DNA from 2 places in the Bacillus thuringiensis genome. Region 1 is predicted to be linked to the other one. Evidence: riboswitches for the same ligand, from Rfam matches in the RefSeq annotation. Region 1 holds a riboswitch; the other holds the start of a gene.

Region 1 (3,126 bases):
GCCAGCATAATTGTCCTTCATGTGGAGAGAATGCATTGTATCCGTATTTAAATAAAGAGAACACATCAAAAACAGCAGTTTTATGCGGGCGAAATACAGTTCAAATTAGACCACCTCATAAAGAAGAAATGAATTTTGAACAATATAAAGAGTTGCTGGAAGGTCGCGTGAATGATTTAAATGTAAATCCATATTTATTATCATTTTCTGTTGAAGACAAGAGGTTAGTCGCCTTTAAAGATGGCCGTGTGCTCGTACATGGAACGAAAGATATAAGCGAAGCAAAAACGATTTATCATCGCTATTTTGGATAGAAAAGGATGAGTGGGATGAAAGTGAATAAAGCTTTAACAATTGCAGGATCTGATAGTGGCGGCGGTGCTGGAATTCAGGCGGATTTAAAAACATTCCAAGAGCTTGGTGTATACGGAATGACGGCTATTACGGCAATTACTGCTCAAAACACGCTTGGCGTTCAAGGGGTATATCCTGTTCCGTTAGAAGGTATTACAGAACAGCTGAATTCAATTGGTACGGATTTAACACCAGATGCAGTGAAACTAGGAATGTTATTTAGTAGTGAAATAATTCAAATTGTTGCAGAACAAATTAAAAAATTTGGCTGGAATAATATTGTGCTAGATCCCGTTATGATCGCAAAAGGCGGTGCATCATTATTACAGCAAGAAGCAGTTCATGCATTAAAAGAATATTTATTACCAGTAGCAACCGTTATAACACCGAATGTTCCAGAAGCAGAAGTGTTAACTGGGATGGAGATTCATAATGTTGAAGATAGTAAGGAAGCTGCAAAAGTATTGCACGAATTAGGTGCTAAATATGTGCTTATGAAGGGCGGACATGCAGAATATCAAGGTAATGAAGTAATTGATTTCCTCTTTGATGGAGAAGAATTTATTGAGTTTAGAAGCGAGCGAATTCCTTCAAAGCAAACGCACGGAAGTGGGTGTACATTTGCTTCAGCGGTTACAGCAGGACTTGCGAAAGGATACTCAATTGAAGATGCTGTTCAAGAAGCAAAACGATTTATTAGTATAGCAATTGAAGAGCCATTGAATATTGGTAGTGGTCATGGACCGACGAATCATTTTGCGTATAAAGTGAATAGAACGCGTGTATAGGTAAGTGAAAAGCCAGTTTTATAACTGGCTTTTTTTCTGTTTACTTTTTCAAAATACAGGAGTAATATATCAGCCAGAATATATTTTTTTGTAAACGCTGAGTCCAATTATATGGAGCGGAGGAACCAATTTGTGCAGTGTCACTAGGGGTGAATCTTTCAAATTTGAAAGTAGGGCTACTCTCAAAGCCCGAATCCGACAGCTAACTTCGTAAGCGTCTTGAGAGAGGACGGTGCCATGATGGATACATCACTTCATCGATCTGATTAGTATAGGGGAATATCAATCTATGTTTGATTTCTTTTATACTAAGGAGGATGAGGTACATGGAACTAACACTTATTTGTGTTGGAGAAGAAAGTAAGGTAAATAGTTTAAGAGATCTAGTTGCATTTCAGCATGAGTTAATTATTTTTACAGCAAATGAAGAGGTAGCGGCTGAAGTTAGGAATTGTGGGTTTGATTGGACTTATAGTTGTAGTAAGGAGCAGGATTTTACTAGTATTTGTGAGTGCATTAAGAAGGTGATTTTACTAGGGGATGAGCTTCCAATCGTTAGTTTCTTCACAGAACACATTCGTTTTTCTTTTCAAGCACCTATTACTGTTGTTACAAGGAATAAACGATATCCAGCGAGGCTCTATGAAACAATTGGAGCTAAGTTTGTCGTGTTTACAAATTGTGATAATATTTCTTTTTTATTTTTTGAATAGGGCGGGGGAAGAAATGATGAAGGTACTATTACTTGGAGATATAGCAAATCGTTGGGCAGTATCGGTAGAGCGAGTTCAAGAATTGGTTCAGATTGATCCCCTTTTTCCCGGGCCATATATTATATTACCATCAAAAGATGCTTTGTATTTAGAGATGGATATTACCGAGTATGAGCAGCTACATGCAGAATTGACACAAGTTTATATTCGTGGGAGAAATTTACGTGCATTTTTACGAGGAGAATAAAGGTTGAATAAAAAAGAGCGAATGCTGAGTGCAACAAGCTATGCACTTCATGTCATTCGCTCTTTTTATTTCATATTTAAAAGGTCATTTTTAAGAAAAGAGAAGAGAAATAAAGAAAATAGATGAAATAATAGTAATAATCTTCAATGTAAGCGTTTAAACGAATGTAAATATTATTATTTTAAGAAATTTAGCCCTTTACAAGTGAAATATAGAGGAGTATATTTACTCTCATAAATCATTCATAAAATTTCCAAAAAAACCTAAAATCGCTGAGTTCCAGAAATGGAGCGGGGGAACCAATTTTGTGCATCGTCACTTGGGGTGAATCTTTCAGTTTTGAAAGTAGGGCTACTCTTTAGGCCCGAATCCGACAGCTAACCTCGTAAGCGTTTAGAGAGGAGGTTTACTTTTTGTTGTTCATTTTTTGAACACTGAGTAGAGCTCAGTGTTCTTTTTTAATATTTTAATGGTAAATTTTTACAAAAAGAAGAGAGGGATAGTTATGTTAGATGTTGTAATGGTCGGGATTTTTATTTTATTAGTTGCATCGATGGCAAGTCTTGCAAGTTGGTCAGATAAAGTTGTGAAAGAAGGAAAGCAATCATGATGATTGTCTTATCGGTTATTGTCGCAGCAATTACAGTGTATTTAGTGTATGCATTATTAAATCCAGAGAAGTTTTAATTAGGGGGAATCATTCATTATGATTTGGGTTGCAGTCATTATTACAATGCTCTTGTTTATTTTAGTAGCAAAGCCAACGGGGATTTATTTAGAAAAAGCTTTTCAAGGTAGCAAAACGTTAGATAAAGTATTCGGGCCTTTTGAAAAACTTATTTTTAAAATTACGGGTGTAAAAGCATACAATCAAACGTGGAAACAGTACGCATTATCATTAGTTTTATTAAATGGATTTATGATCGTTGTCGTATACTTCATTTTCAGATTACAAGGTGTGCTGCCACTAAATCCAGCGCATATTGAAGGGATGGAGCCTACGCTCGCTTTTAATACAGCAATT
Region 2 (3,126 bases), 1.1 Mb from region 1:
TAGTATGCTTCCATATTTTGATGTGAAACTTTAAACTCCCCATAATATGTATTTTCATCATCGAGATGATCGAGCCGAAAAGGACGAAAATCGTTTTTTTGTAAGAAAGGGAACATATCTTGTTCATATCCAGCTTTAAACGAAAACGGGAATATAAATTGAAATATAGCTGTTGCTACACCTTTTTCCTCAATTGCTTGTATTGCCTCCATCTACATTGTTTCCTTTCCATATATGCTATAGAAACAACATGCCCAAATTTATTTGAAAATAACCACTGTTTTATACTTGTTTAAGAGTGAAAATTCAGCTTATTTAGCAGGGAACATGTATAATGTTATGTATACTAAAAGTTATAAAATTGTATTTTAAAAAGGGGGATGCTGTATGCGGATTTTAGTATTAGGCGCTGGTGGAGTCGGAGGATTTTTTGGTGGCAGGTTAGTCGAGAAGGGAGAAGATGTCACGTTTCTTGTTCGTAGTAAACGGAAAAAACAATTAGAGGAAAGAGGACTTGTAATCCGAAGTGTTAACGGGGATTTTTCCTTCCAACCGAAATTAATAACGAAAGAAGAGAGAACTTTTCAATTTGATGTTATTTTATTTTCAACAAAAGCGTATCACTTAAACGAGGCTATTCAAGATTTGAAGCCGTTTGTTGGCGATAATACTGTAATCATTCCATTGTTAAATGGTATCGCTCATTTATCACTACTACAAAAAGAATTCGGCGAAGAAAAAGTAATTGGCGGTTTATGCTTTATCGAGACGACGTTAAACGATCAAGGAGAAATTGTACAAACTAGCGCTGCCAACAGACTTGTGTTTGGAGAAATTAAGTCTCAAAATTCAGAGAGAGTAAAGCATATTTCTAAAGCATTTTCAGGTACGAAATCTAGTTTTGTTTTAAGTGAAAATATTACGCAAGATATGTGGCATAAATATTTATTTATTACTGTAATGTCAGGTGTGACAACGTTAATGCGTGCACCAATTGGACCAATCCGTGAAAGTGAAGGCGGCCGTGATTTTATCCGTAATGTGTTTGAGGAATCTGTACAAATCATGAGAGTATTAGGAGCTCCAGTAAAGGCTAATATTGCCCAGGAACATATGAAAACGATTGATAAAATTTCATATGATATGAAGTCATCGATGCAGCGTGATATGGAAAAGGGTTCGTTTATTGAAGGGAAGCACTTGCAAGGATATTTACTGGATGTAGCAGAGCAATTTTCTATAGCGGCACCATTATTAGGAACTATATATCAAAATTTAAAGGTGTATGAAGAGATGACCTTTAACAAATCTGTAATAGAATTAGATGTATGAAAAAATAAAAAAGATAGCAATATATAAGTGTATTGCTATCTTTTTTATTTTTTTGTATGACAAATTATTTATTTCTTTTCGTTCTATCTGTCAAATTTATTTCCTGTTCACGTTTACCATATAACTGATTAATTTCATTTGCTACTGCATCTAAATATGAATCGGAAAAAATAGGCTTCTTTTCTTTAGACATATGGGTCTCCTTTGCGGATTTTTAATATTCATTATGTATATTTCTCAGCGGATTATGCGCAATCATTTTAATTTTTTTCTTATTAAAAATTTTTGTTTACTTTTTGAAAATAAAGGAGTATTATAATCCACAGTTTCAATTTTCTAAATCGCTGAAACCGCATGGTACGGGGGACCCGTTTTTACGGATTAGTACATAATCCGATGGGGTGAATCCTTGAAAAAGGTAGGGCTACTCATAGGCCCGAATCCGACAGCTAACCTCGTAAGCGTTATATTGAGAAGGAAGGTGGAGCTTGTGCGACAAAAAAAATAATGTCTACAAGTCTATTTCGCTATGGCTTGTAGACATTTTTTGTTTTCTGAAGAAATCGTTTACTTGCTGTAACAAGCAGAAAAGTTCGTACAAAATTATTGGAGAGTGGACAGCATTGGTTTCATCTATTAAAAGATTTTTAATTGGAAGACCGTTAAAATCAACAGAGCTTGGAGAACAAAAGCTTAATAAAACGAAAGCTTTAGCTATTTTATCTTCTGACGCATTGTCATCAGTTGCTTACGGTCCAGAACAAATTTTAATTGCTTTAGCAGGTGTGGGAGCGATCGCTTATTGGTATTCCATTCCGATCGCTGTTGGGGTATTAGTATTATTGACAGCCCTTATTTTATCTTATCGTCAAATTATTTTTGCTTATCCGCATGGCGGGGGAGCGTATGTTGTATCAAAAGAAAATTTAGGGATGAATCCAGGCTTAATTGCTGGAGGATCTTTATTAGTCGACTATATTTTAACTGTTGCGGTAAGTGTATCTGCAGGTACAGATGCGCTAACATCTGCTTTTCCTAGTTTACATGCACATAATGTAATCATTGCGATTATATTTGTTATATTTATTACCATCTTAAATTTAAGAGGAGTAACGGAATCAGCTTCCGTTTTAGCATATCCTGTTTATTTATTTGTTTTAGCACTATTTATATTAATTGGTGTAGGCATATATAATATTTTGACTGGTCACGTTTCGCAGGCTTTACACACGCCGATCGGAACGCCGGTTGCGGGCATTAGTTTGTTTTTACTGTTAAGAGCATTTGCATCAGGTAGTTCTGCTTTAACAGGTGTTGAAGCAATTTCAAATGCAATTCCGAACTTTAAAGATCCTGCGCCAAACAATGCTGCAAAAACATTGCTTGCAATGGGTGCATTACTTGCTGTGTTATTTTCAGGAATTGTATTTTTAGCTTATTATTACGGAGTGACGCCGAGTAAAGAAGTAACAGTTGTTTCTCAAATTGCTGAACAAACATTTGGACGTAATTTCATGTACTATTTCATACAAGGTACAACAGCTTTAATATTAATTCTCGCAGCTAATACAGGCTATTCTGCATTTCCTTTATTAGCGGTTAACCTCGCAAAAGATAAATTCATACCGAGAATGTTTACGATTAGAGGAGACCGTCTAGGTTACTCAAACGGTATTATAATACTTGGAGTTGCTTCAATTATTTTAATTGTAGCTTTCCAAGGACAAACAGAACATTTAATTCCGTTATATGCAGTAGGTGTATTTATTCCATTTACACTTTCTCAAACAGGGA

The links. A riboswitch is a leader RNA that binds a small molecule or an ion and turns the genes downstream of it on or off. The one in region 1 is predicted to bind cyclic di-AMP.
Region 2: linked by a shared signal. The riboswitch ahead of AC241_RS09535 (APC family permease) and the one ahead of AC241_RS03935 (hypothetical protein) in region 1 are both predicted to bind cyclic di-AMP.

The regions. Positions count from the first base shown of each region.
Region 1 covers NZ_CP012099.1:758,662-761,787, forward strand. Annotated here, with positions in the region: gene thiF (thiazole biosynthesis adenylyltransferase ThiF) at 1-314, shown strand, start outside; gene thiD (bifunctional hydroxymethylpyrimidine kinase/phosphomethylpyrimidine kinase) at 330-1,142, shown strand; cyclic di-AMP (ydaO/yuaA leader) riboswitch at 1,228-1,375, shown strand; gene AC241_RS03935 (hypothetical protein) at 1,469-1,855, shown strand; gene AC241_RS03940 (hypothetical protein) at 1,869-2,102, shown strand; gene AC241_RS35655 (hypothetical protein) at 2,106-2,228, shown strand; cyclic di-AMP (ydaO/yuaA leader) riboswitch at 2,363-2,508, shown strand; gene AC241_RS03945 (SipW-dependent-type signal peptide-containing protein) at 2,608-2,712, shown strand; gene kdpF (K(+)-transporting ATPase subunit F) at 2,712-2,789, shown strand; gene kdpA (potassium-transporting ATPase subunit KdpA) at 2,809-3,126, shown strand, end outside.
Region 2 covers NZ_CP012099.1:1,810,815-1,813,940, forward strand. Annotated here, with positions in the region: gene AC241_RS09520 (hypothetical protein) at 1-212, opposite strand, end outside; gene panE (2-dehydropantoate 2-reductase) at 388-1,332, shown strand; gene AC241_RS35675 (hypothetical protein) at 1,397-1,525, opposite strand; cyclic di-AMP (ydaO/yuaA leader) riboswitch at 1,665-1,811, shown strand; gene AC241_RS09535 (APC family permease) at 1,956-3,126, shown strand, end outside.